Regions from separate parts of the Microvirgula curvata genome, predicted to be linked through region 2. Evidence: riboswitches for the same ligand, from Rfam matches in the RefSeq annotation. Region 2 holds a riboswitch; each other region holds the start of a gene.
The links. Region 2 has a riboswitch for cobalamin ahead of ACYVG8_RS06860 (energy-coupling factor ABC transporter permease). Riboswitches for the same ligand answer to the same signal wherever they lie in the genome.

Region 1 (9,535 bases), on a different contig from region 2:
CATGAACCAGGCACCGGACATCGACATCCTGGCCGAACGCGGCAAGCTGGTGCCGGACAACTGGCAGAAACGCCTGCCGGATCACGCCGCGCCGTTCAGCTCGACCATGATCTTCCTGGTGCGCAAGGGCAACCCGAAGCAGATCAGGGACTGGAACGATCTGGTCAGGCCGGGTGTACAGGTCGTGATCCCGAACCCGAAGATTACCGGCAACGGCCGCTATACCTATCTGGCCGCCTGGGGCCAGGCGAAGCGCCACGGCGGTGATGCCGCCGCGCGCGACTACGTGAAGAAACTGTTCGCCAACGTGCCGGTGCTCGATGCCGGCGGCCGTGCCGCTACCACCACCTTCATGCAGCGCCAGATCGGTGACGTGCTGGTCACGTTCGAGAACGAGGCGGAAATGGTCGCGCGCGAATTCGGCCGCGGCAGCTTCGACGTTGTCTACCCGGCCGTGTCCATCCTGGCCGAAAGCCCGGTATCGGTGGTCGACAAGGTGGTCGACAAGAAGGGCACCCGCAAGGAAGCCACCGCCTACCTGGAATACCTGTGGAGTCCGGAAGGTCAGGAAATCGCGGCGCAGAACTACCTGCGCCCGCGCAACAAGCAGGTGCTGGCCAGACATGCGGCCCAGTTCCCGGCGATCAGGACCTTTACCGTCGAGGAAACCTTCGGTTCGTGGAAGCGGGCGATGGACGTCCACTTCAAGGACGGTGGCGTGTTCGACCAGATCTACAGCAGCAAGTAAAAGGCGTTATCCGGTGGCCATCTCCGTCGATCTGCTCAATCTGCTGAACCAGCGCTTCGCCAGCGACGACACCCCGGTGTTCGTCGCCCGCCATGGCGTGGTGGAAGCGGACAGCAACGGTCTGCGTCTGACCAGTGCGTTCCAGCCCATCCTCCGCGCGACCGACAACAGCGTGCTGGGCTGGGAAGGACTGCTGCGGGCCTTCGACGAGCACGGCGCACCGCTGGCGCCGGAAGCAGCCTTCGACCGGCTCGGCGTCGGCGAGGCCATGGCGCGTTTCGACCGCATCTGCCGCAGCCTGCACCTGGCCAACTTCGTCGCCCAGCAGCCGAAGGACGCTTACCTGTTCCTGAATCTGCACCCGCGTCACCTGCAAAGCGTGTCCGGCGAGTACGGCCGGACCTTCGAGTGCATCGTGCGCGAGGCCGGTCTCGAACCGGGCCGCGTGGTGCTGGAGATCCTCGAACACGCGACGACGGACGAGGTGCGCCTGAGCCACGCAGTCAGCAACTTCAAGACCCGCGGTTTCCTGATCGCGCTGGACGACTTCGGCGGCGATGACAACGGGGTGTCGGAGCGGCGGCTGTTCAGCCTGCGTCCGCATATCGTCAAGCTTGACCGCCGGCTGCTTGACGGCAGCCGTGCCAGTCCGAGCTACCTGCTGCCGAAGCTGGTGCGGGTGGTCAACGGACTCGGCGCGCATGTCGTCGCCGAGGGCATCGAGACGGCGTCGCAGCGCGCGCTGGCCGAAGAAGCCGGCATTCCGTTCCTGCAGGGCTATCTGTTCGGGCGCCCGGCGCCGGGACTCGACGGCGCGGTGGACGCCCTGGCCGCCTGACTTCAACCTCTAGCCCGAGTACATACATGTCGTTCAAAAAACACAGTGTCCTGCCCGGCTTCGGCCTCGGTCTCGGCTACAGCCTGTTCTGGCTGTGCCTGATCGTGCTGCTGCCGATCGCCGCGCTGGTGCTGAAAACCACCGACCTGGGCCTGGCCGGCTTCTGGAGCACGGTCACCACCGACCGGGTGCTGGCCTCGCTGCGGCTGTCGTTCGGCGCCTCGCTGATTGCCGCCAGCATCAACGGCGTCATGGGCCTGCTGGTGGCGTGGGTGCTGGTCCGCTATCCGTTCCCCGGCAAGCGGATCATCGACGCGCTGGTCGATCTGCCGTTTGCGCTGCCGACTGCGGTGGCCGGCATCGCGCTGACCACCATCTATGCGCCCAATGGCTGGTTCGGCCAGTGGCTGGAGCCGCTCGGACTGAAAGTCGCGTTTACCCCGCTGGGCATCGTCGTGGCGCTGACCTTTATCGGCCTGCCGTTCGTGGTGCGGACCGTGCAGCCGGTGCTGGAAGACCTCGAGGCCGAGCTGGAAGAGGCGGCGACCTGTCTCGGCGCCAGCCGGCTGCAGATCTTCACCCGGGTGATCCTGCCGACCATCCTGCCGGCGCTGCTGACCGGTTTTGCGCTGGCCTTTGCCCGCGCCACCGGCGAGTTCGGCTCGGTGATCTTCATTGCCGGCAATATTCCGATGGTGTCGGAAATCACGCCGCTGCTGATCATCGGCAAGCTCGAGCAGTACGACTATATCGGCGCGACCGCCATCGCCGTGGTGATGCTGGTCATCTCGTTCCTGATGCTGTTTTCCATCAACGGCATCCAGTGGTGGGCCAGCCGCCGCCACGCCGCGCGCTAACCGGAGAGAACCATGTCCAATTCCGCTTCGAAGCGCACCCGGGCCACGACCGAGCCGCTTGCCGTCCGCTGGGCACTGATCCTGCTGGCGCTGCTGTTCCTGACCCTGTTCCTGTTCGTGCCGCTGATCAGCGTGTTCTGGGAAGCGCTGTCCAGGGGCTGGGACCTGTACCTGGCCGCGCTGACCGACCCCGAGGCCGTCGACGCGATCAAGCTGACGCTGATCGCCGCGCTGATCTCGGTGCCGCTGAACCTGGTGTTCGGTGTCGCCGCTGCCTGGTCGATCGCCAAGTTCGAGTTTCGCGGCAAGAGTTTCCTGACCACGCTGATCGACCTGCCGTTCTCGATCAGCCCGGTGGTCGCCGGCCTGATCTACGTGCTGCTGTTCGGCGCGCAGGGCTGGCTGGGCCCGTGGCTGGCCGAGCACGACATCAAGATCATCTTCGCCGTGCCGGGCATCGTGCTCGCCACCGTGTTCGTCACTTTCCCGTTTGTCGCCCGCGAACTGATCCCGCTGATGCAGGCCCAGGGTACCGACGAGGAACAGGCGGCGATCGTGCTTGGCGCCTCGGGCTGGAAGACGTTCTGGAAGGTCACGCTGCCGAACATCAAGTGGGGTCTGCTGTACGGCGTGATCCTGACCAATGCCCGCGCGATGGGCGAGTTCGGTGCGGTATCGGTGGTGTCCGGCCATATCCGCGGCGAAACCAACACCATCCCGCTGCATGTGGAGATTCTGTACAACGAATACAACTTCGTCGGCGCCTTCGCCTGCGCGTCCCTGCTGGCCCTGCTGGCCCTGGTCACGCTGGTGCTGAAGTCCATCGTCGAATGGCGCGCCACGCGCCAGCAAAGCGCGGACGTGCCGCTGGAAGCCCGCGCCCGTCTTGCCACCGCTCACTGAATTGAAAGAATGACGGGAAAGATCGCATGAGCATCGCCATCCGCCAGATCCAGAAGACATTCGGCGACTTCGTCGCCCTCGACAACGTCAACCTCGACATCGCCTCGGGCGAACTGCTCGCCCTGCTCGGGCCGTCCGGCTGTGGCAAGACCACGCTGCTGCGCATCGTCGCCGGCCTGGAAACGCCGGACAGCGGCCAGATCCTGTTCCATGGCGAGGATGCGACCGAACGCCATGTGCGCGAGCGCAAGGTCGGTTTCGTGTTCCAGCATTACGCGCTGTTCCGCCACATGACGGTGTTCGAGAATGTCGCCTTCGGCCTGTCGGTACGGCCGCGTGCGACCCGGCCGCCGAAGGAGGTGATCCGCGAGAAGGTCATGTCGCTGCTGAAACTGGTGCAGCTGGACTGGCTGGCCGACGCCTACCCGTCGCAGCTGTCCGGCGGCCAGCGGCAGCGGATCGCACTCGCCCGTTCGCTGGCGGTCGAGCCCAAGGTGCTGCTGCTCGACGAGCCGTTCGGCGCGCTCGACGCCAAGGTGCGCAAGGATCTGCGTCGCTGGCTGCGCCGCCTGCACGATGAAATGCACATCACCAGCGTGTTCGTGACCCATGACCAGGAAGAGGCGCTGGAAGTGTCCGACCGGGTGGTGGTGATGAACCACGGCCGCATCGAGCAGGTCGGCAGCCCGGCGTCGATCTATGACGATCCGGCCTCGCCGTTCGTCACCCAGTTCCTCGGCGACGTGAACCTGTTCCACGGCCGGGTCGAAGCCGGACGCGTGGCGATCGGCGACTACCAGCACAAGCTGGAAGATGCGACCCGCGATGGCGATGCGACCATCTACGTGCGTCCGCACGATCTTGAAGTCAGCCGCGACGAAGACCGCGCGCTGGCCAGCGGCACCGTCGAGCACATCCATGCGGTTGGCCCGGTGGTGCGGGTCGAGCTGAACAGCCTGAGCGGGCAGGTTATCGACGTGGCGCTGAACCGCGACGATTACCGCGCCCTTGGCCTGATGCTTGGTGACCAGGTGTTCGTCCGGCCGAAAAAAGTGGCGGTATTCGTCGACGAAGGCGCGAACATCTGAGTTGTCGCCGGGGGCAGGCCCCGCTTCGCGCGTCCGCGCTTCAGTCCGGCAGCCAGTCGGCGATGCGGGTGATGTCCAGGTTCTCCTCGATCAGGTTCGCCAGCCGTTCGATATGCGCCTCGCGGAGCGCAGGGTAGTCGACGGGCACCGCGTCGGGCAGGCCGGCCCAGTGCAGCAGGGCGAGGCAGGCTTCCGGATGGTCGAACAGGCCGTGCAGATAGCTGCCCAGCACCTGGTCGTCGGCCGAGACCGCCCCCTCGTTGCCGTCGGCCAGCCGGATCGCCGGCCGGTCCAGCGCCGGGCCGGTCGACACGCCCATGTGGATCTCGTAGCCGGTGACGGCGGCATGGCCCGAGGCCAGCCATCCCTGCCGGCGTTCGAGCTGCTTGTGCGCATCCAGTGTCGTTTCCATGTCGAGCAGGCCGAGTCCCGGCGTGCTGCCGGCCGCACTTTCCAGCCCGAGCGGGTCGTGCAGCTGGCGGCCCAGCATCTGGAAGCCGCCGCAGATGCCGATCAGCCTGCCGCCGTAGCGCAGGTGACGGTCGATGGCGGCCTCCCAGCCATTGGCGCGCAGCCAGCCGAGGTCGTCGCGGACGTTCTTGCTGCCCGGCAGCACGATCAGGTCGGCCGGCGGAATCGGCTGGCCGGCGGGGACCAGCTGGAATTCGACCTGCGGATGCAGGCGCAGCGGGTCGAAGTCGGTGTGGTTGCTGAGACGGGGCAGGGCCGGCGCGATCACGCGCAGTATCCGCTCGCCGCTGGCCGCCACGCCCTGCGTGCCCTGGCTCAGGCTGTCCTCGGCCTCGATATGCAGTCCCTGCAGGTACGGCAGGACGCCGAGCACCGGCTTGCCGGTTTCGCGCTCCAGCCAGTCCAGTCCCGGCTGCAGCAGGGCGATGTCGCCGCGGAAACGGTTGATGACCAGGCCGACCACGCGCCGGCGCTCGCTGTCCGACAGCAGCGCCAGCGTGCCGACCAGATGGGCGAACACGCCACCCCGGTCGATATCGGCCACCAGGATCACCGGGCAGTCGACCGCTTCGGCAAAGCCCATGTTGGCGATATCGCCATCGCGCAGATTGATCTCCGCCGGGCTGCCGGCGCCTTCGACCAGGACGCAGTCGCAGCTTGCCGCCACCCGGCTGTGGGCTTCGAGCACCACGCTCAGCGCCCTGGGCTTGAAGCGGTGATAGGCGGCGGCGTCCATATTGCCGATCGAATGGCCAAGGACGATGACCTGCGAGCCGGTATTGCTGTTCGGCTTCAGCAGGATCGGGTTCATGTCGGTATGCGGTTCGATGCCGCAGGCCAGCGCCTGCACCGCCTGCGAGCGGCCGATCTCGCCGCCATCGACGGTGACCGCGCTGTTCAGCGCCATGTTCTGCGGCTTGAACGGCATGACCCGGATGCCGCGCCGTATGAGAAAGCGGCACAGGCCGGTGACCAGGGTGCTTTTGCCGGCATCGGAGGTGGTGCCCTGGATCATGAGGGTTCTGGCTGGCATGGCGGCGGGGACGGGTGAATGAGGACGGCCATTATAGGGGTGTCGCCTGCGCCGGGCGTGGCGGACGGCCGATCCGGCACAAACGCGGTACCCCGAAATCACGTATTATCCGGCGCTATTGCTGATGGTGCCCTTCGGGGTGAAACGGGAATGCGGTGTAAGACCGCGGCTGCCCCCGCAACTGTAAGTGACGAGCCCGCTTGACGATGCCACTGGACGATTCCGGGAAGGCCGCGCGGGTGATGACGCACGAGCCAGGAGACCGGCCATCGCCTTAGTCGACGTGAGTTGAAACCGGGCGGGGTGCACCGGGGGAAACCGCCAGCGGCCGTTCCGGCTGCGGCGCCTCGCTCGCGGCGACGCCCCCTGCACGAGGACGTCCTCCATGGCCCTGCCACCGCGCCGCTTCCGCCTTCCATCGTCGTTCTGCCCTGCCGCCGCACGGGTGCCGTCATGAGACGCCACGACCGCCATGTCCTGATGTGTACCGGCCCGCGCTGCACCGGCAACGGCGTCGAGGCCGAGGCGATGTTCAAGGTGCTCGGGCAGGCGATCGACGCGCGCGACGGGCTGTGCGTCAAGCGCACCCGCTCGCACTGCTTTGCCGTTTGCAGGGAAGGGCCGATCGCCGTCGTCTATCCGGACGGCGTCTGGTATCGCCAGGTTGATGCCGCCGCCGTCGAGCGCATCGTCGACGAACATCTGGTCAACGGTCGCCCGGTCGAGGCGCTGGTGTTCCACCGGCTCGGAACCGGCGATGTCGGGCAGGAGGCGGGCCAGTGAACACTCCCGTTTCCCGCGGCATCGTGCTGTTGACCCACGCCGGCACCGACCTGACCGCGCTGCAGCGCGTGCGTGCCGAACTGCCGGACGGTTTCGTGCCGGTCTCCGGCGTCAACCTGCAGACCATCGTCTGCCCGGACGGCATGGCCGCCGTGCTGGCCGGTCCGGTGGCGACTGCGCGCGTCGTCATTGTCCGCGTGCTGGGCCGCACCAGTGCCATTCCCGGTTTCGACACTCTGTGGAAGGACGCCCGCGCCCACGGACGCGCCCTGATCGTGGTCAGCGGCACCGGCGAGCCGGACCCGGATCTGGCAGCACAGTCGACCGTCCCGCCGTCCCTGCAGCATGAAGTGACCGCCTACCTGCAGGCCGGTGGCACCGGCAATATGGCGCAGCTGCTGCGTTTCCTTGCCGACTACCTGCTGATGACCGGCTTCGGCTACCTGCCACCGACGCCGCTGCCCGAGCACGGCATCCACCATCCGGAACTGTCGGCCGACTGCTCGCTCGACGACTGGCTGGCGATCCGCCGGCCGGACTGGCCGACGGTCGGCATCACCTTCTATCGCGCGCACTGGGTCAGCGGCAACACCCGCTTTATCGACAGCCTGGTCGACGCCCTGGCCGCGCAGCAGCTGAATGCGCTGCCGGTCTATACCGCCTCGCTGCGCACGCTGGACGGTGACGGCATGCCGGCGGCGATGCAGTTTTTTGTCGGAGCGGACGGCACGAGCCGCATCGATGCACTGATCAATACCACCTCGTTCGCCATGGGCGACGTGAACGCCGACGGGCCGACGCCGACCGGCTGGTCGGTGGCCGCTTTCGAGCGCCTTGACATCCCGGTGGTGCAGGCAATCACCAGCAGCATGACCCGGGCGCAATGGGAGCAGTCGGAACGCGGGCTGAATCCGCTCGACACGGCGATGAACGTCGCACTGCCGGAGTTCGATGGCCGCATCGTCAGCGTGCCAATGTCGTTCAAGCATGCCAGCGACGGTGCGCCGGCCGAACAGACCGACTATGCGCCGCTGCCCGACCGGGTGCGGCGCGTGGCCGGCATCACCGCACGGCTGGTACGGCTGCGTCGGGTGCCAGCCGCCGACAAGCGCATCGCTTTCATCTTTACCAACTCGAACAGCAAGGCGTCGCAGATCGGCAATGCCGTCGGCCTCGACTCGCCGGCCTCGCTGTTTGCCATGCTGCATGCGATGCAGGCGCGCGGCTATCGCATCGACGGGCTGCCGGACAGCAGCGATGCCCTGATCCACGAACTGATCGACCGCGGCGCCTATGACGAGGCCTATCTCAGCGACGACCAGCTGCGGCGGGCCGTGGCGGCCGTACCGGCGGCGCGTTACGCCGAGTGGTTTGCCGAGCTGCCGGACGCACTGCGCGAGCGGATGAGCGCGCGCTGGGGTGCCGCTCCGGGCAGTGCCTATGTCCATCAGGGCCGGCTGGTGTTTGCCGGGCTGGAATACGGCAATGCATTCGTCGCCCTGCAGCCGCCGCGCGGCTACGGCATGGACCCGGATGCGATCTACCACACGCCGGACCTGCCGCCGACCCATCACTATCATGCACTGTACTGCTGGCTGCGCGACGACTGGCGGGCCGATGCCATCGTCCACGTCGGCAAGCACGGGACGCTGGAATGGCTGCCGGGCAAGGGCGTCGGCGTGTCGGAAAACTGCTTCCCGGATGCGCTGCTCGGCGACATGCCGCTGTTTTACCCGTTCATTCTCAATGACCCGGGCGAAGGTTCGCAGGCAAAGCGCCGCGCCCATGCCGTGGTTATCGACCACCTGACGCCGCCGATGACCACCGCCGACACCTACGGGCCGCTGGCACAGCTGACACAGCTGGTCGACGAGTACTACCAGGTCGAGATGCTCGATCCGGGCAAGCTGCCGCTGCTGCAACAGCAGATCTGGGATCTGATCAAGGCCTCGAATCTCGATGCCGATCTGGCGGCGATGATGAAGCACGACCACGACCACGACCACGAGCCCGCCCCGGCACCGGCCGCGCCGACGGGCCTGTACCGGCCGAAGCCGGCGTCATCCGCCGCGCCCGGTGCCGGCAAGTACCGCATTGCCACGCCGGCAGCCGCGCACCCGCATGACCATGATCACGGCCATCACCACCACCATCATGATCATGACCATCACCACGATCATCACCACGATCATGACCACGACTGGGACGCCACGCTGAACGATGACGGCGTGCCGCTGACGCTGGCCGGCATGGACGGTGTCGATGTCGCCCACCTGATCGAGGATATCGACGGCTATCTGTGCGAGCTGGGTGCGGCGCAGATCCGCGACGGCCTGCATGTGCTGGGCCGCTCGCCGGATGGTGAGGCGCTGGTCGACATGATCTGCGCGCTGGTGCGCCTGCCGAACCTGGACGTGCCCGGCCTGCCGGCCGGGGTGGCGGCGGCGCTCGGGCTGGTGCTGGAGACGCTGCAGGCCGACAAGGGCCGGCGGCTGGAGCCGGTACCGCCCTTGCTGGCAGCGCTGGCCGATGCGCCGGTGGTGACCCGTGCCGATGCGCTGGATGTCATCGCCGCGCTGGGCCGCCGGCTGGTGGCCGGGCTGGCCGGACACGGTTTCGACCCGGCGGCGGTCAGCGCGGTGCTGGCGGCCGTGCTGCCCGGCGTCGTCGCCAGTGACGACATGGCGCGCACGCTGGCGTTTGTCTGCGCCGAACTGGTGCCAAACCTGGCGCGAACGCGCGAGGAAATCGACAACCTGCTGCACGGACTCGATGGCGGCTACGTGCCGGCCGGGCCAAGCGGCGCGCCGACGC
Region 2 (9,535 bases):
TGGACTACACGGCCGACTGCGTGGACAGCGGGACCCGATATATAAGCGGCGGGCCTGCCGCCGGCAGTCCGTTCAGTGGCGCGACCATTGCCGGGAACCTGAGGAACGGCACCATCGTGGCAACCGGCAGCGGTGCCGGAAAACAGGTCTTCCTGCAGGACAGGCCGGACATTGCCGCTGACGACCACCTCGATTTTCGTGTCTATCTGATGTACCGGACGGGAACCGAGCAGAAAAGCGAGTTCGTGACGGTCGGCGGTTTTACCTGGAGCTTTGATGGTGCCGACAAAACCGCCACCTTCGGTGGCTTTTTCACCCGCTGGGCCGACCTGATTGAAGATCTGATGGGCAAGGCCATGCAGTTCCAGAATCAGACCCAGAAAACGCAGTGGTCCTATCGCCAGACGACCGGCCAGTAACGGTCTGTTTGCCGGCGGGCTCCCCCGGATGCCCGCCGACGCTGGCTCAGTGCACCGCCACCTTGTCCAGCATGCGGCCGATACCGTCCATGACCCGCAGGTTGGCCTGCTCCATGGCCTGCAATTCGACCAGCGCCTGATCCCATTCGCCAGCGTAGTGGCACTCGATCGCCCGCCGCGCATGCTGGTGAACGGCGCGGTGCGGCGTTTCCAGCTCGGCGTAGCCGGGCAGGCCGGCAAAGCGCTCGTGGCCTTCGCCATCGTAGTACCACTGGCCGAGGCGGCATTCAGTTTCGTCCGGCAGCGCGTCCGGACGCAGATCGGACAGGCCGAGCAGCACCTTGTAGACCTCGAGCTTCAGCGTCAGCTCTTCAATGTTCGCCAGCTCGACATTGGACAGCGTTGCCGACGACGATACCGCCCGCTCCATGCCGCGCGACAGCGTCATCAGTTGCTGCATGCTGTGCATGGCCGCTTCGCTGTCGGTCGAATAGCGGCCGGCATCGTCGGCCCCCAGCTCCATCACCGAGCGGGCGGCACTGGTCTCCTGCTGGATGGTGCCAACCAGGGTCGCGATCTCGGCCGTGGCCTTGCCGGTACGTTCGGCCAGCTTGCGCACCTCGTCGGCCACCACGGCAAAACCGCGTCCGGCCTCGCCGGCACGCGCCGCCTCGATCGCCGCATTCAGTGCCAGCAGATTGGTCTGGTCGGCGACCTCCTTGATCAGGCGGACGATGCCGTCGATCTCGGTCGCACGCTGGTGCAGGCCGTCGACGGTACGTGACGCCTCGTGCATGCGCTCGAACATGGCGCGCAGATTGCCGGCGATGCGCTCGAATGCCTGGCGGTTGCTGTCCGACTGGCTGGCGGCTTCGCGGGCTGCCTGCCGTTCCCCGTTCAGGGTGCCGGCCAGACCGAGAAACGACTGGCGCACGCCACCGAGCGATTCGCCAAAGCGGCCGAAGTTGGCGAACACGCCATCCAGCGTCGCCTGACGTCGGCGCAAGGCACCGGCTTCGTCGCTCAGCCGGCTGCGCTCGGCATCCAGTTCGGCGGTCCGTGCCTGCTCCCGGGCCAGTTGCTGTTGCAGGGCGGCATTGTGCTGTGCGCTTTCGGCCAGCGCGTGTTTGTATTTCCAGAACAGCATGATGGCTCCACGTCCGGGGAGCAGGTGAGGGTGGCAATTAAAGATGAATATAAAATACATGTTTAAATGCGTCAACTCTCTGCACGTGTGTCCCTGCGACCATCAGCCGCATTGCGCGGGAACGGCAGGCTGTTTACGCTACAGATGTTCGTCGCCCCCAGCTGACGATTCACTCCAGGGTTATGCAAGCAGGAACGGCCGGTCAGCCCCCGGCCGTTTTTTCTGCCCGCCCGGCGACGATCTCGCCCTGACTGCCAGCCGGCCATGCAGACCGGCTGCCCGGAATGCGGATTTTGCCACTGCCCAGTCCTCCCCTTGAGCCCAGCCCTTGTCCTGCCTCGTGCCCACCGCTTTCTGGTGGATATCCGGTCGAAGTTTGAAAAATCGGATTTGTCTGATGGAAATCGCTTTGCGCACCGCCGATGATGGTAAGCATCAAGATGCTTGATGTTCTTGCTGCCTCACCTCTGCCCGCACTGTATGAACTTGTCTGGCTTTATCCCGGGGATGGCCAATATTGTTTTGGGAGTGACATGTTTACCGTAAACGATAAAACGTGGCGGAGATCGGCATGAACATTTACGACCCTATTTTCTCACGCAACATGATATTGGGCGTCGTGTTGCTGCCCATGATGGCGATTGCACAAGCCCCACTGCCCCCGTTGGAGTATCTAAAGAGTGATCCACCGACGGAGAAAACCAGTTATGCCTCCCGTATTGCCAACCGCAAAGGGGTACATGACGCAGACCCGCACGTGTATGTCTATAACGCCGAATTTGCCAGGCGCTTCCAGATGCCTGATGAGTGGATTTCGGCAGAGCTCAAGGGCGTCGATGCCGTGGCTTTTCGCGAGGTCCCCCGTCCGTACAAGACCTGCGGCTGGGGTGGAAACCCCAAGGCATGCCGCACGGATGAAGTGCGGTGCGAAATGGACATGTATTTCGATCAGACACGCAATCCGCTGCCGTGGGACGATCGAATGAACCCTGTAGATACTCTCTTTGACATTGCGAAGTCGTCCTGGTTTATCGGTTCATTGGCGAACCAAGAAATGCGTCCTCGCACCAGCTTGTGGGGCGGAGTGCCTCTGCCGCGATCCCCCTTTACCGACCCAAAGACGGGCAAGGAACTCATGTGGCAGGGGGGATACTGGAATAGTGATAAAGATCGTGGCGGAAGCTACTGGGGGATAGCCAGTTACGACCGGGAACCATTCTCCGGTGTGTCGCTGGTAACTGTGGGAGGGGGATGCGGTGAACCGGCAGATGCATGGTGGTTAAGCTCAAATAACACTGGATATGAGGAAAAAGCCCAAACGTACAAGCTGGTCACGTTACCCCAAACCTGGAGAGTTCGCGTGAGACAGGCGCTGCGCGAATCCAGGGCGCGCGCAGAAGCCTTCTTCAAACGCGAAGGAGAGAAGGCGATGAAGGCGTTAAGTGAATCACCGACGCCCAGCCAATCGATTGTCCCCGTGCAGTGACGATCGGTGTAGAGCTTCAATTCGGTGTTAAATCTTTTGAGGTGCATGGTCGAGCAGATTGCAACGGCAGACGGTCAGATACTACTCGATGCACAAGTTAATAACCTTGTTCAGGCGATGGCCTCGTTTTCTCCGCCAGCCGCCGGCCAGATGACACTGCCGGAAAACTACAGCCGCGCCCTTGCCCCAGTCATCGCAGCAAGCTGGAAGTAAATTCCTGTGATCGGCCCCAGTTCTCACGGCTTGTCCTTACACGTGCTGCCCCCCATTGATATGAATCTCGGCACCATTGATATATGACGACGCCGACGTGCACAGGAAATGAATGGTGGAAGCGACTTCGGCCGGGTCGCCGAGGCGTCGCATCGGCACGTCGTGCTCGATGATGTCACTGGTGCCGGGTGACAGGATCGAAGTTTCGATCTCGCCGGGGGCGATGGCATTGACGCGCACGCCATGCGGGCCGAACTCGTGCGCCATCTCGCGGGTCAGTGCCGCCAGCGCGGCCTTGGAAGCGGCGTAGGCGACGCCGGCAAACGGGTGGACGCGCGAACCGGCAATCGAGGTGACATTGACGATGGCGCCCTGGCCGGCCACCAGCTCCGGGAACAGCGCGCGGCCGAGCAGGGCGGTGGACAGCAGGTTCACGTTCAGCACCCGGGTCCAGGTCTGCGCATCCGATGCCAGCACGCCGAGGCGGGCGCCGTTGTCGCCCTTGGGCGAAATGCCGGCATTGTTGACCAGGGCATGCAGCTGGCCATTCGGCAATCGCGAGCGGACCTCGGCCACCAGTGCATCGATGCCGTCCAGATCAGCCAGATCGGCCTGCACATGCGAAGCCCGGGCACTGGGCCAGCGGCAGGCTTCGGAAAACGGCTGGCGCGACACGGTCAGGATATGCCAGCCATGCGCCTGGAACAGCTTGACGGTCGCATGGCCAATGCCGCGGCTGGCGCCGGTCAGCAGCATGTATCGCGTTTCGGGCATGACAGCCTCCTGTCTGGTCAACCATGCCGGGCAGCTTCTCATCCTCCTGCCCGCGCCCGCAAGCGTGGCAATGCCGTTCAGCCGGCCGGAAACGGCCAGTCGGCATCGAAGGCGGTGAAGCGCGCCTGCAGGTACTCGATCAACTGGCGCTGGCGATGGACCGGATAGCGGTTCTGCAGGAACACCAGCTGCAACGGCACGGTTTCCCGGCTCCAGTCCGGCAGCAGCAGGCGCAGGCGCCCGGCGGTCACATCCGCGGCCACGTCGTGCCAGCTCTTGAACGCGATGCCGTGCCCGGCCAGCGCCCAGTCGCGGATCAGCGCACCGTCGTCGCTGCTGCGCCGGCCTTCGGCGTGAATTTCGCGGACCTCGTCCCCGGCACAGAAACGCCACGGGCCACGCAGCTGGCCATCGTGCAACAGCGGCAGCAGCGCATGGCGGTGCAGATCGTCCGGGGTCTGCGGCGTGCCATGACGATCGAGATAGGCCGGTGCGGCGACCGCGACCCGGCGGGTCAGCGCCAGCTGACGCCGGACCAGCGGCGAATCATCGAGCTGGCCGTAACGCAGCGCCAGGTCGATATTGCTGCGCACCAGATCGGTCAGCGCATCGCCGACGCTCAGTGTCAGGGTAATGCCCGGATGTTGCTCCAGAAACGGGTCCAGCCACGGTCGCAGCAGGTGGCGGCCGAGATCGGACGGCAGCGCCAGCCGGATCGGCCCGGCAAGCTGCTGGCGTTGCGCCGCCAGCGCTGCCTCGCCATCGGCCAGTGCCGCCAGTGCGGCCCGGGCCGATGGCAGAAAGATCCGACCTTCCTCGGTCAAGCGCATGCGCCGGGTCGAGCGGGCGAACAGCCGTACGCCAAGCCGTTTCTCCAGCCGCAGTACGGCCGCGCTGGCAGCGGCGGCGGTGCAGCCCAGCTCGCGCGCCGCCGCGGACAGGTTTTCCAGCTCGGCGGTGCGGATGAACAGCCGCAGGTCGTTGATCGCATACATGTCAAAAATTTTTTGATAAATGAACGACAATTATCAATTCTAGCAGTCATGGCCAGGCCCGGAATGGAAAGCCCTTGACCCTGTCCCACGGGGCAGGGTTCACACTGCATGCTTTCGGACAGACAAGAGTGGGGCGGCATGAGCGGCAAACGCGTTCTGGTGATTCTCGGCCATCCGGCCAGTGACAGCTTCAACGCTGCGCTGGCCGATGCCCATGCCGAGGCTGCACGGCAGGCCGGGCACGAGGTCAGGGTGCTGCGGCTGGGCCAACTGGTGTTCGATCCGGTTCTGCATGATGGCTACCGCCGGGTCCAGCCGCTGGAACCCGGGTTGCAGGCGGCGACCGAGGCGATCCACTGGGCCGAGCACCTGACCTTTGTCTTTCCGGTCTGGTGGGGCGGGGTGCCGGCGCTGCTGAAGGGGTTTCTGGACCGGGTGTTCCTGCCCGGTTTTGCCTTTCGCTACCGGCCCGGCAAGGCGTTTCCCGCCCGGCTGCTGAGCGGCCGTTCGGCACTGCTGCTGGCGACGATGGATACGCCGCCGTGGTATTTCCGCTGGGTCTACCGCGACCCGGCGATCCGGCAGATGAAGGACACCACGCTGCGCTTCTGCGGCATCCGGCCAGTGCGGGTAGAGCGGCTGGGGCCGGTCCTCGGCGCTACGCCCGCCCGCCTTGAGGCCTGGCTGGAACGGGCCCGCCTGCTTGCCAGACGACTCTGAACGCGTTATCCAGTCAGCGGTCATGCGCGGGAGGAACCATGTATATCGGGGAACTGGCGAAACGGAGCGGTGCCTCGGCGCGCGCCATCCGGCTGTACGAATCGCTGGGCCTGCTGGGGCAGGTGCAGCGCCAGGGCAGTTACCGCGTCTATCGTGACGAGAGCGTGGCGCTGGTGCAGATGATCCGCCAGGCGCTGGCCCTCGGCTTGCGGCTGGCCGAACTGGCGCCGGTACTGAACGGGGATGGCGAGCCGGACTGGGACCGGCTGGCGGCGCTGCTGGCGCAGAAACGCGCCAGCCTGCGGCAGGAGATCGCGAGACTCGAAAGGCTCGACCAGGAGCTGATACATATCGAGGCGGAGATCCGTGCCTGCACCGATCTGCAGCAGCGCAGCCCGGCCTGTGAGCCTGTCCGTTCCCGTCATCAGCAGAAAGATGCATCTGTTCTGGAAACCCCTTAAGCTATGCGCGCTTAGTGGTTCCGCCGAAGTGGGCGGAGGAAACAGGGAAGTCGGCAAGCCTTCGGGCGGATACCGCGCTGCCCCCGCAACTGTGAGCGGTGAGTCTCGTGCATGAAGTCACTGGCCTGAAAGGCCGGGAAGGCGCACCGGGATGTCGACCCGCGAGCCAGGAGACCTGCCACGAGACATGCCGATCCCCGGCGTATTCCTCACCCGCATCTCCTCGGAGGGAGAACGATGCATATCGAACCCGGCATTCTCAATGCCGCCAAAGTGCTGTACGCCAACGTCGCCGCCGTCGGCGCGCTGGCCGCCTTTTCACCCAGACTGTTCACCCGGCCCGACAATCTGGTCAAAACGCTGCTGGCTGCCGTGTTCTTCTCGGTCTTCATGGAAATCTTCCACCTGCCGGTCGGCGCGTCGGAACTCCATTTCGTCGGCGCATCGGCGGTGTACTTCATCTTTGGCTTTATCCCCACCCTGTTCGGCTTCGCCATTGGCCTGCTGCTGCAGGGACTGCTGTTCGAGCCGCAGGATCTGGTCCATCTCGGCGTCAACTCGCTGTCGCTGATGCTGCCGCTGGTGGCTGCACACGGTCTGCTGGGCCGCCACTTCTTCGCCGAGGACGAACGCCGCCGCATCCGCTGGGCTGAAGTGGTCAAGTTCGACGCGTTGTACTACAGCGGCGTGGTCGCCATGGTCGGCTTCTGGCTGGCCTTCGGCGAAGAACCGACCCCGCTGTACAACTGGGCGCTGTTCGCCGTGTCCTACCTGCCGCTGGTGCTGTGCGAACCACTGTTCACCTGCCTGGTGGTGCGCACGCTGAAGCCGCACGCCGACAAGCTGCTGATCAGCCGCTTCACCTGCGTGAAGACGCTGGCCGTGGCATAGGCACGGGCCTGCAGAAAATGGCGCGAGTGCAACACTCGCGCCATTTTTCATTGCAGCGAAACCCGCTTACTGCCAGCCGTAGCGGCGGGCATAGAATCCCTTCATGGCCTGGGTCAGCGCCATATAGGCCAGCAGGGTGGCGATCAGCCACGGGAAGTAGCTCAGCGGCAGCGCCTGCAGCTTGAAGTAGCCGGCCAGCGGCCCCATCGGCAGGAAAATGCCGATGCTGATGATCACCGCCGTCATCGCCAGCAGCGGCCAGGCGGCACGGCTCTGGATGAATGGCAGCTTGCGGGTGCGGATCATGTGCACGATCAGTGTCTGCGACAGCAGCCCTTCGACAAACCAGCCGGACTGGAACAGCGTCTGCTGCGCCGCCGTGTTCGCGCCGAACACGAACCACATCAGCGCATAGGTGCTGATGTCGAATACCGAGCTGATCGGGCCGAAGAACAGCATGAAGCGTCCCAGTTCGTCCGGGTTCCACTTCTGCGGCTGGCGCAGCGCGTCTTCATCGACGTTGTCGAACGGGATGGCGACCTGGGACACGTCGTACAGCAGGTTCTGCACCAGCAGATGCAACGGCAGCATCGGCAGGAACGGGATGAATGCACTGGCCACCAGCACCGAGAACACATTGCCGAAGTTAGAGCTGGCGGTCATCTTGATGTACTTCAGCATGTTGGCGAAGGTCTTGCGCCCCTCGATCACGCCCTGGTCGAGCACCATCAGGCTCTTTTCCAGCAGGATGATGTCGGCCGCTTCCCTGGCGATATCGACCGCCGAGTCGACCGAAATGCCGATGTCGGCCGCGCGCAGCGCCGGCGCGTCATTGATGCCGTCGCCCATGAAGCCGACCACATGGCCGTTGCCGCGCAGCACGCGCACCAGCCGCTCCTTCTGCATCGGGGACAGTCTGGCGAACACGGTCGCGTTTTCCGCCGCGACGGCCAGCCGGGCATCGCTCATCGCGTCGATATCGGTGCCGACCAGTACCCCCCTGATGGCCAGCCCGACATCGCGGCACACCTTCAGCGTCACCCGTTCGTTGTCGCCGGTCAGCACCTTGACCTCGATGCCATTGGCCTTCAGCGCCGCCAGCGCTGGCGCGGTCGATTCCTTCGCCGGATCGAGGAAGGCGATATAGCCGACCAGCGTCAGTCCCGACTCATCAGCCACCCCATACGTGTCGCGGGCTGCGGGCAACGCCCGGGTCGCAACGGCAACCACGCGCAGCCCTTCCTGATTCAGCCCGGCGGTCACGGTACGGATGCGTGCCAGCAGCGCCTGGTCCAGCACTCCGGTCGCCTCGCCGTGCCGTACATGGCTGCAGACCGACAGCACTTCTTCCAGCGCGCCCTTGCAGATCAGCAGGTGGCGATCGTCGTGCTCGCTCACGACGACCGACATCCGCCGGCGGCTGAAATCGAAAGGAATCTCGTCGACCTTGCGGAAATTGCCGGCGGCATCCAGTTTCTGATGCAGGTCCGCATGTTCCAGCACCGCCACGTCGAGCAGGTTTTTCAGCCCGGTCTGGTAGCAGCTGTTCAGGTAGGCCATGTCCAGCACTTCGTCCGAGACGGCGCCGAAGGCATCGGTATGCCGTTCCAGCACAATCCGGTCACGGGTCAGAGTGCCGGTCTTGTCGGTGCACAGGACATCCATCGCGCCGAAGTTCTGGATCGCATCCAGCCGCTTCACGATCACCTTCTTGCGGCTGAGGATGACCGCTCCCTTGGCCAGGGTCGAGGTCACGATCATCGGCAGCATTTCCGGGGTCAGGCCAACCGCGATCGACAGCGCGAACAGCGCCGCCTCGACCCAGTCGCCCCTGGTGAAACCGTTGATGAACAGCACCAGCGGCGTCATGACGAACATGAAGCGGATCAGCAGCCAGCTGACCTTGTTCACCCCGGCCTGGAACTGGGTCGGCGTGCGGTCCTGCGTCGTCACCCGTTCGGCCAGGGCACCAAAGCAGGTGTCGCTGCCGGTGGCGATGACGATCGCCGTGGCGGTGCCGCTGACCACATTGGTGCCCATGAAGCACAGATTGCCGAGTTCCAGCGGATTGCCGTCCGGGCAGGGGCCGGCCGCGCAGAATTTTTCCACCGGCAGCGATTCGCCAGTCAGCGCGGCCTGGGCGACAAACAGGTCCTTGGCTGCCAGCAACCGCACGTCGGCCGGAATCATGTCGCCCGCCGACAGCAGGACGATGTCACCGGGAACCAGCAGCCGGATAGGTACCTCGACCCGGCGTGCCGCCTGCGGGTGCAACTGGACGCCGAAGTACTGCCGTGCTTCCTGTGCGATTTCCTGTGCCACATCGCGGCGCAGCACGGTGGCCGTGTTGCTGACCATTTCCTTCAGCTTGTCCGCTGCCGAGTTCGAGCGCTTTTCCTGCACGAAACGGAGCAGGGTAGAGATCACCA
Region 3 (9,535 bases), on a different contig from region 2:
ACCGCCAGCGAGGTGCCGAGTGCCAGGTGCTGGACATGGGTATGGAAACCGCTGGCCTCCAGCGTCCACACCATGGCCGGCACGATGATCAGCCCGCCCCCCACCCCCAGCAGGCCGGCCAGAAAACCGGCAATGACACCGACGCCGGCCAGCGCGGCCAGAATGGACAGATCGGGCACTAGCGCCACCTTTCGTGAATCAGTTTCCAGTGTGCCGGATCGACCGGCATGGCCGACAGCCGGCTGCCCGGCGCCAGCACCTGCAGGGTCGCCAGCTCGGGCACGGCACGCAGTTCGGCCATGGTGATGACCCGCGGATAGCGGGTGACGAACGACACGTCGACCGAATACCAGCGCGGCTGGTCCGGCGTGGCTTTCGGGTCGAAGTAGCGGCTGTCGGGATCGAACTGGGTCGGGTCCGGATAGGCGGCCGATGCAATGTCCATCTCCCCGGCCAGGCCGATCTCGCGGCAGCTCGAATGCCACAGGAACGCCCGGTCGCCGGGCCGCATGCGGTCGCGGATAAAGTTGCGCACCTGGTAGTTGCGCACCCCGGTCCACTCGCCACGCCCGTCGCGGGCAAGGTCGTCGATCCCCCAGCAGGCGGGCTCGGACTTCATCAGCCAGAACATGTCATTTCACTATGCGGAAGGAATCGATTGTGCCTGCGGCGAACGGCAGGAACAAGCAGGCGATCAGCGGGCGGGCCGCCAGACGCGCTGTTCGGTCAGGACCCGGTCCAGCGGCAGGTCGTGCGCCTCGCGCGGGATGGCGTCGGCGCGCTGGCAGGCAAACGCGCAGCCGAACAGCCACGGACGGGCGTGGCGGCGCATCAGCGGAGACAGGGTGCAATCGTAGTAGCCGCCCCCCTGGCCGAGCCGGTAACCGGCGGCATCGAAACCGACCAGCGGCATGAATACCGCCTGCAGGCGCGAGGCCGGCACCACCGGCCCGAGCGGTTCGACGATGCCGAGCCGGCTGACGCGCCAGCGGGTGGACGACGTGAGTTCGACGAAGCCAAGCACCCGGCCGCGCGCCGGCACCACCGGCCAGAACACCCGGCAGCGGCGCGCGAGCGCGCGCGCAATCAGCGGCGCGAGCGAAAGCTCGCTGCCACTGGCGTGATAGACGGCGATTCGACGACCCGGCGCCAGATAGGACTGGGCCCGGATGGCGACCCGGTTCGCGGCGGAAAGCCGGTAACGGGGCGTCAGCATCAGCCGTTTGCCGCGCAGTTCGCGGCGCAGGGCGCGCTTGGCTTCCGTCAGGGTCATGGGGAGGGAGAAGAGGGTAGCCCCCGCAGGTGCCGATTAGACTTGTCATCCCGAACCTGAGGTTCAGGTGGCCACCGGCAGCGCATTTCGGGCGCACCGGCTAGCGGCACGACTCGCCCACGCGCAATCAGCTGGCAGCCTTTTAACATCTATTGGTTCAGAGAATTTAAGCCTTCCCGAACACCGCAGGGGACTAAAGCTGTAAGAGATCAGAACAAGTCGGCCTGGGCCTGTATGGCGCGCTGTGCCGTCTCGTCGATGGATTCTATTTTACGTTGAATCGCTTCCATGTCCAGCGGATTTTCGACCCGTTTCAGCATCAGGTCATGGGTCAGATTCAGCGCGGCGAGGATGGCGATGCGCTCGCCGTCGACCACCCGGCTGTTGTCACGGATGGTGCGCATTTTCTCGTCGAGGATGCGGGCGGCGGCCATCAGGCTGTCGCGTTCTTCGGACGGGCAGGAAAAGGTGAAGCGGCGGCCAAGCAGATCGAGGCCGACGGTGACGGTATCACTCATTTATCGATCTCCGGCAGTCGGGTCAGGAGGGCTTCGATGCGCGAGCGCGTGGTATCGAGCCGGGCAGTCAGGTCGGTATTGCGCGCTTCGGCATCCTGCGCGCGCTGTTCGGTCACCGCCAGCCGCGCGGACAGGTCGACCAGCCGCTGTTCGGCGGCGGCCACGCGTTCGTTCGCGGTGCGATTGGCCTGCTCGAGCGTCTCCCGCTCTGCGCGCAGGGCGCGATTCTCATTGCCGAGGCGGGTGGCCAGTGCGGCCAGCTCGCTCACGCTGGCCTGGAGTTTTTCGAGTTCGGTATCCATATCCGGGGCACTGTAGCGTGGCCGTCCGACAGGGTCAAATCCCGGCCGGTCACGGCCGGCTGCGGGCACTGTCCAGCACGCGGCAGACCGCGCTGGCGCCGTCGGCAAGGCGCGGACCCGGCCGGCTGACCAGGTCTTCCGGCAGGCCGTACAACTGCCCGTTCGCCACCGCCGGAATCGTCGTCCAGCGCTTCCACGCCGCGAGCCGGTCGACATCGCCCGGCACCAGCATCACCGCTGGTCGCGCCGCCATCACCGCCTCGACCCCGACCTGCGGCACCCGCGGCGCCAGCGCGGCAAACACATTGCGGCCGCCGCACAGCGCGACCAGTGCCGAGATGAACTGGCGGCCGTTGACCGTCATCAGCGGCGACACGTTGATCTGGATGAAGACCGGCAGCGGCGTCAGTCCGGCATGGCGTTCGCGCAGTGCGGCGATCCGGGTCCGGAACGCCGCGGCCTGACGACGGCCACCGTCACTGAAGCCGCTGAGGATGCCGAGCTTTTCCATGCTGGCCGGCACGGTATCCAGCGAGTCCGGTTCGGTCAGATAGACCGGGATGCCGAGCGCCCGGATTCGCGCCAGCTCGCGCGGGGCATTGCCGCTGGCCCAGCCGACCACCAGATCCGGCTTCAGCGCCATGACCTTCTCCACGCTGACGCCGCTGTAGCCACCGACGCGCGGCAGGCGGCGGGCGGCATCCGGCCAGTCGCTGTAGTTGGTCGCCCCGACCAGCCGCCCGCCAGCACCGATCGCGTACAGCATTTCCGTCGCATGCGGTGCCAGTGAAATGATGCGCCGCGCCGGCTGCGGCAGTGAAACGCGGGCACCGGTATCGTCGCTGACGCTGACGCCGGCCGGTGTCGCCATGGCCGGCAGCGGGCACAGGCAGAGCAGCAGGGCCACATGGCGCACTCGCTTCATTGCGACGCCCCTCCCTTCAACACCAGCGGCAGGCCGGCGGCAACCAGGGTGACCCGGTCGGCAATGGCGGCAACCGACTGGTTCAGCCAGCCCAGCTCATCGACGAACCAGCGCGTTTCTGCGCCCATCGGCACCACGCCGAGGCCGATTTCATTGCTGACCACCACCACGTCGCCCGCCGCCGAGGCCAGCGCGTCGAGCAGCGTGGCCCGCGCCTGCGGATAGCGTTCCGCCTCCCCCGGCGCCAGAAAGTGCGCCAGCCACAGCGTCAGGCAGTCGATCAGCACCAGCCCGTCCGGACGCGCGGCATCCTGCAGCGCGTCACTCAGGGCCACACCGCACTCGACCGCCCGCCACGACGCCGGCCGGCGTGCCTGGTGCATCGCCACCCGGTGGGCAAACTCGGCATCACCGACACTGGCGGTCGCCAGGTAATGCACCGGGCCGACGTGGGCCAGCGCCAGTTTCTCGGCATGGCGGCTTTTGCCCGAACGGGCGCCGCCGGTGATCAGATGCAGCATGGAACCTCCTGCCGGGGATGCCGGACGCACGGTCTTACTTCGGTTGCCAGTTCACGCCGACCAGCCACTCGCGGCCCGGCTGGTTGAAACTCCGGATCAGCGTGTAGTCGCGGTCGAACACATTGTTGACCCGCGCGTACAGCGTGGTGGTCGGGGTCAGCCGGTAGTCGGCATACAGGTCGACCAGACCATAACCGGCCAGCGGCTGCTTGTTGGCCGGATCGCTGTAGCGCGAGCCGGCGGCGGTCAGGGCACTGCCCAGCGTGACCGGACCGATGTCGCGGCTGACGTCGACGCTGCCGAACACCCTGGCGCGCTGCGACAGCTGGTTGCCATTGCTGCGATCCTCACCGTCCTGCCAGTTGACGTTGGCGGCGATGCGGGTACCCAGCAGGGTGGTGCTGCCTGCCAGCGCCAGACCGCGGATGCGGGCCTTGTCGACGTTCTCCGCCGTGCACGGACCGCTGCCGCTGCACACATAGCCATTGATCATGTCGTCGATGCGGTTCTCGAACGCCGTCAGCCGCAGCATGCCGTATGCCCCGTTGTACTCGGCACCGACTTCCCCGTTGCGGGCCGACTCCGGCTTCAGGTTCGGGTTGCCCTGGAAACCATAGGCCAGCGGCCAGTACAGATCGTTGAAGGTCGGCACGCGGAAAGCGGTCCCGTAGTTCGCGGTCAGCTTGATGCTGTCGGTCAGCCGGTAGCCATAGCCGAGCGAGCCGGTGGTCTTTTCACCGAACTGCGAGTTGTCGTCATGACGCAGCGACGCATTCAGCAGGTGGTCGCCGAAATTGCCGCTCCAGCCGGCGAACACCGCCTTGTTGTTGCGTTCGTTCCGGGTATAGGCCTGCGTGCTGTCGACCTTCTGGTTCAGGTACTCGGCACCCAGCACCACCCGGCCGGCCACGCCGAGGTCCAGGTCGTTCTGCCAGGTGTAGGTATCCTGGGTGGTCTTGTACAGACCGGAGCGATCGAGATTCACCCCGCTGTAGGTCTCGTAGCGATCGACACCGTTGGTCACGGTCAGCGTGCTGGTCCATACATCGCTGAAGCGGTCTTTCAGGTACACGCTGTTGCTCTGGACGCGCTGCTTGTTGTAGTCGTCGGCCAGCGGCGTGCCGTTGTCAAAGTCGGCCTTGCCGAAGGACTGGAACAGCTTGATGCCGATTTCATGGCCGTCGACGATCTGGTGCGACACATTGGCGCTGTAGCTGAGGTTGCGGTAGCCGTCATCGTCCGGGTTGTAGCTGAACGTGTTCTGCGCATTGGTGGCGGAGAAGCCGCCATCGGTCCCGCGACCGGCCACGTTCAGCGAGAACGAGGTATCGCCGACCACGCCGCCGATGCCGCCGCCGACGCGCCAGGTGCCGTCATTGCCGACGCCGGCGCTCAGGTACGGCTTCGGTGCGCCCTTGCCCTGTTTGGTGAAAATCTGCACCACGCCGCCGATCGCATCAGCGCCGTACAGCCCGGATACCGGGCCGCGCACGATTTCGATATGGTCGATCAGTTCCAGCGGGATCTGTTCCAGCGCGGTCTGCCCCGAAGTCGCCGACGATACGCGCACGCCGTCGATCAGCACCACCGACTGCTTGGAGCTGGTACCGCGCAGATACAGCGCGCTCGCGCGGCCATCGCCGCCGTTGCTCGCATACTCGACGCCGGACTGGCGCGCGAGCAGCTGCGGCAGGTTCAGGCCGCCGGCACGGGCGATTTCCTGCTGGCCGATCACGGTCACGTCACGGGTCTGTTCACGGCTGTCGGTGGCGGAACGGTTGGCGGTCACCACGATTTCGCCGGCGGTGGTGGCGGGTTCGTCAGCGAACGCATTCGCCACTGCCAGCGACGCCAGGCTGGCGACAAACCATTTGCTACGGATATTGCACTTCACGAAAAACACTCCCTGGAAACGGATCAGGAGTGCGAGAAAGACAGGCGCATGGCCTTTCAGAATGGACAATCGGCGCGGCCCGGCCTGATGCCGGTCGCGCTGTCGCTGTCATACCGCCTCCCCGCGATACTCCACTGCAGATTGCCTGGGCCGGTCTCCGGGCTGGGTTCCCGCGGCCTCGCCTTCCCACCCTGTCGGGCAGTGGCGCGTGAAGCCGCTTGCATGCGAACCATACCGTTGCGGGGGCAGCGCCGGCCTGTCACCGGCTTCCCGTTTCATCCGCGCCTGACGGCGGCGGACACCCTGGCAAGATGGAGCCGGATTATAGCGGCGGCATGCCGGCATGACAGCCCGCAAGATCAAATTACGCCGTAATGCCGATTGAAGCGCTGCCGGCGCAGCGGTAAGGTCTCGCGTTCGATTTTCGCCGCCCCGCAAGACGGGACGATTCCCTTCTCTCTTCCGGAACCCCCTGATGCCCCATCCCGATGCGTCCGCCTTCGATGCCGCCGTCGCCCGCCAGGCGCGACTGACCAAACCCGCCGGCAGTCTCGGCAAGCTGGAAACCCTCGCCTGCCAGTTCGCGGCCTGGCAGGGCCGCGCCATTCCCTCGCGCCTGCGCCCCGCCATCACTGTCTTTGCCGCCGACCATGGCGTCGCCCGCAGCGGCGTCTCGGCTTATCCGGTCGAAGTCACCGCCGAGATGGTGAAGAACTTCGTTCGCGGCGGGGCGGCAATCAGTGTGCTGGCGCGGGAAATCGACGCGACACTGGAAGTGGTCGATGTCGGTGTGGCGGCAGACTTCGATCCGGCCATGCCGATCGTGCATGCCAAGGTCCGCTACGGTTCGCGCAATCTGTGCGACGAACCGGCCATGCAGGAACAGGAATGCGAACAGGCGATCGAAGCCGGCCGCGCCGCCGCCCGCCGCGCCATTGCCGCCGGTGCAACGCTGCTGATCGCCGGTGAGATGGGCATCGGCAACACCACCCCGTCGGCCGCGCTGATCTGCGCACTGAGCGGCGCCCGCCCGGTCGATGTGGTCGGGCGCGGTACCGGTGTGGACGACCAGGGCATGGCCCGCAAGCGGGGAGCGGTCGAAAAGGCGCTGCTGCGCGCCCGGACTACCGACACGGCGGCCGGCTGGCTGGCCGAGGTCGGCGGGCTGGAAATCGCCGCCATTGCCGGTTACTACCTCGAAGCCGCCAGCGCCGGTGTACCGGCACTGGTTGACGGCTTCATCACCGCAGCCGCGGCCCTGGTCGCCTGCGGCATCGATATCGACACCCGCGACTGGCTGCTGGCCTCGCACCGTTCCCGGGAACTGGGTCATGAGCTGGCACTGACCGCGATGGGGCTGGAGCCGCTGTACGACTTCGGGCTGCGCCTCGGCGAGGGATCCGGCGCGGCGCTGACCGTGCCGATGCTGCAGATGGCGATCCGGCTGCATGCCGACATGGCCACCTTTGCCGAAGCCGGCGTCAGCGACCGGGACCACGAATGAAGCGCATTACCTTGTGGCGGCACGGCGAGATCGACGCCGCCGGCCTGCTGGTCGGCCGGCGCAGCAACCCGCCGCTGACCGGGGCCGGACGCGACACCATGCGCCGGGGCTGGCCGGCGCTGACGGCCATGGCACCGGTCACGGCGATCGCCTGTTCGCCGCTGCAGCGCTGTCTGGCATCGGCAGAAGACTTCGCCGCCGATGCCGGTCTGGCGCTGCACGTCGATGCCGGTTTTGCCGAAACCGATTTCGGCGTCTGGGACGGCGCCCCGCTGGACGGCCTGCCGGCCGACTGGCAGGCCGAGTACAGCAACGGCCGCTTGCTGCCGGATGGTGGCGAAACGCTGGCCGGCTTCCGCACCCGGGTCATCAGCGCATTCGATAGCTGGGTCGAGCGCCTCGGCGACGGCCACGCCGTCCTGATTACCCACGGCGGCGTGATCGCCGCCGTGCTGGCCGCGCGGCTCGAACTGTCGCTGCCCAGCGCGCGACGGCTGTTCGTCTCGCGTGGCGGTTACGTGCAGCTGTCGCTGGCCGACGGCTGCCCCGACTACCTGATTGCACTGGCCAACCCGGCAATGGGTTGAGCCGGCCACCATGGCGCCGGCGTCCGGCTGACGAATGGCGTGCCCGGTTTGGGGGCGGTGACGCGCAGCCTATACAATACCGCTCCGTTTCCTGGCGCCGCCGTGCGCATCGAATGGCCCCCATGCACGCCATCGGCATTCACGCATTCTGGCTCTGGAGCGCAGCCGTCGCCGGTGTCGCGCTCGACTACCTGCTGGGCGAGCCGCGCCGTGCCCATCCACTGGTCGGCTTCGGCCACCTCGCCGGCTGGCTCGAACGAACCTTCAACCGCCCCGACGGCCGGCCCGGTTCCCGGCTGCTGCTCGGTGCGTGCGGCTGGTGTGCGCTGGTGCTGCCACCGGCGGTCGCCGCCCAGGCCCTCGTCATGGCACTGCCACTGCCACTGGCACTGCTGGTGCATGCCCTGCTGCTGTATTTCACCCTCGGCGCGCAAAGCCTCGGCGCCCACGTCCGCCCGATCGCCGCCGCCCTGGCCGCCGGCGACCTGCCGGCCGCACGTGCGCTGACCGCCCGCATCGTATCGCGTGATCTCGACGATGCCGATGAGGCCGCCGTCGCCCGCGCCGCGGTCGAATCCACGCTGGAGAACGGCAACGATGCCATCTTCGGCGCATTGTTCTGGTTCGCCGTGGCCGGCGGCCCCGGCGCGCTGGCCTATCGGCTGGCCAATACCCTGGACGCCATGTGGGGCTACCGGACACCGCGCCTGCTGCATTTCGGTCGGGTGGCCGCCCGTGCCGACGATGTGCTGAACTGGCTGCCAGCCCGGCTGACTGCCATCAGCTATGCCCTGCTCGGCCACAGCCACGACGCATTCGCCTGCTGGAAAACCCAGGCCCGGCACTGGGACAGCCCCAACGCCGGCCCGGTGATGGCGGCCGGCGCCGGCAGTCTCGGCGTCTGTCTTGGCGGCCCGGCCCGTTACCACGGACACATCGAAGACCGCCCGCCGCTCGGCTGCGGCGAAACCGCCGGCGACCATCACATTACCGAAGCCTGGCGGCTGGTGGTACGGACCCAGCAGGCCTGGCTGGCGTTCGGCGCCATCCTGCCCGCGCTCACTCTGGCCTCCCTGCTATGACGATCTCTCCCCCACCGCATGGCGGCAGGCTGCGCGAAGCCGCGCGGCACTTCGACCGGCCACTGGCCGACTGGCTCGACCTGTCCACCGGCATCAATCCGTGCAGCTACCCGCTGCCGCCGCTGGATGTCGATGTCTGGCGCCGGCTGCCCGACGACGACGACGCGCTGCCGGCCATCGCCGCCCACTACTACGGCGCGCCGCCCGCAGCCCGCGTGCTGGCCGTCGCCGGCAGTCAGGCCGCCATCCGCACCCTGCCGCGGCTGTTGCCGCCCGGCCGGATCGGCATCGCGCCGCTGACCTACAGCGAGTACGCGCCGGCCTGGCGCCGCGCCGGACACGAGGTGGTGCCGGTCGACCTCGACGGCATCGAGGCAGCCCTGCCGACGCTCGATGTCCTGCTGGTGGTGAATCCGAACAACCCCACCACCGAGCGGGTCGCGCCCGGGACACTGCTGCGCTGGCGTGAGGCCCTGGCCGCACACGGCGGCCTGCTGCTGGTCGATGAAGCTTTCATGGACGCCTCGCCGGCGCACAGCATTGCCGCCCATACCGGCGCACCGGGCTTGCTGGTCTGCCGTTCCGTCGGCAAGTTCTTCGGCCTGGCCGGGCTGCGCGCCGGCTTCGCGCTCGGCGAGCCCGCGCTGATCGACCGGCTGGCAGCCGAACTCGGCGCCTGGGCGGTCAGCGGTCCGGCCCGTGCCGTGGTAGCGGCCGCGCTGGCCGATACCGACTGGCAACAGGCAATGCGCGACCGGCTGCAGCGCCAGCAATCGCGCCTCGTCGCCCTGCTGGAACAGCACGGACTGAAAGTCGCCTCGACGCCATTGTTCTGCTGGTGCCCGCATCCGGACGCCCCCGCCCGGTACCACGCGCTGGCGCAGCAGGGCATTCTGGTGCGCTGTTTCCCTGCCCTCGGTGGCCATGGC

Region 1: it holds a riboswitch for cobalamin, as region 2 does, so the genes downstream of both, ACYVG8_RS11755 ((2Fe-2S) ferredoxin domain-containing protein) here and ACYVG8_RS06860 (energy-coupling factor ABC transporter permease) in region 2, are expected to answer to the same signal.
Region 3: it holds a riboswitch for cobalamin, as region 2 does, so the genes downstream of both, ACYVG8_RS14780 (TonB-dependent receptor domain-containing protein) here and ACYVG8_RS06860 (energy-coupling factor ABC transporter permease) in region 2, are expected to answer to the same signal.

The regions. Positions count from the first base shown of each region.
Region 1 is NZ_BAAGUB010000028.1:154,187-163,721, forward strand. Features, by position in the region: gene ACYVG8_RS11725 (sulfate ABC transporter substrate-binding protein) at 1-748, shown strand, start outside; gene ACYVG8_RS11730 (EAL domain-containing protein) at 762-1,586, shown strand; gene cysT (sulfate ABC transporter permease subunit CysT) at 1,613-2,443, shown strand; gene cysW (sulfate ABC transporter permease subunit CysW) at 2,456-3,346, shown strand; gene ACYVG8_RS11745 (sulfate/molybdate ABC transporter ATP-binding protein) at 3,373-4,434, shown strand; gene ACYVG8_RS11750 (cobyric acid synthase) at 4,475-5,920, opposite strand; cobalamin riboswitch at 6,046-6,223, shown strand; gene ACYVG8_RS11755 ((2Fe-2S) ferredoxin domain-containing protein) at 6,392-6,721, shown strand; gene ACYVG8_RS11760 (cobaltochelatase subunit CobN) at 6,718-9,535, shown strand, end outside.
Region 2 is NZ_BAAGUB010000012.1:22,313-31,847, reverse strand. Features, by position in the region: gene ACYVG8_RS06905 (hypothetical protein) at 1-419, shown strand, start outside; gene ACYVG8_RS06900 (methyl-accepting chemotaxis protein) at 466-1,566, opposite strand; gene ACYVG8_RS06895 (hypothetical protein) at 1,769-2,002, opposite strand; gene ACYVG8_RS06890 (hypothetical protein) at 2,138-3,052, shown strand; gene ACYVG8_RS06885 (hypothetical protein) at 3,098-3,265, shown strand; gene ACYVG8_RS06880 (SDR family NAD(P)-dependent oxidoreductase) at 3,302-4,039, opposite strand; gene ACYVG8_RS06875 (LysR family transcriptional regulator) at 4,117-5,034, opposite strand; gene ACYVG8_RS06870 (NAD(P)H-dependent oxidoreductase) at 5,173-5,754, shown strand; gene ACYVG8_RS06865 (MerR family transcriptional regulator) at 5,793-6,215, shown strand; cobalamin riboswitch at 6,214-6,412, shown strand; gene ACYVG8_RS06860 (energy-coupling factor ABC transporter permease) at 6,453-7,106, shown strand; gene mgtA (magnesium-translocating P-type ATPase) at 7,173-9,535, opposite strand, start outside.
Region 3 is NZ_BAAGUB010000033.1:38,086-47,620, forward strand. Features, by position in the region: gene ACYVG8_RS14740 (sulfite exporter TauE/SafE family protein) at 1-179, opposite strand, end outside; gene ACYVG8_RS14745 (EVE domain-containing protein) at 179-631, opposite strand; gene ACYVG8_RS14750 (5-formyltetrahydrofolate cyclo-ligase) at 695-1,273, opposite strand; RNA gene ssrS (6S RNA) at 1,290-1,468, opposite strand; gene ACYVG8_RS14760 (cell division protein ZapA) at 1,483-1,791, opposite strand; gene ACYVG8_RS14765 (carbohydrate porin) at 1,788-2,093, opposite strand; gene ACYVG8_RS14770 (cobalamin-binding protein) at 2,143-3,018, opposite strand; gene cobU (bifunctional adenosylcobinamide kinase/adenosylcobinamide-phosphate guanylyltransferase) at 3,015-3,539, opposite strand; gene ACYVG8_RS14780 (TonB-dependent receptor domain-containing protein) at 3,574-5,433, opposite strand; cobalamin riboswitch at 5,565-5,754, opposite strand; gene cobT (nicotinate-nucleotide--dimethylbenzimidazole phosphoribosyltransferase) at 5,909-6,937, shown strand; gene ACYVG8_RS14790 (histidine phosphatase family protein) at 6,934-7,524, shown strand; gene cbiB (adenosylcobinamide-phosphate synthase CbiB) at 7,647-8,606, shown strand; gene cobD (threonine-phosphate decarboxylase CobD) at 8,603-9,535, shown strand, end outside.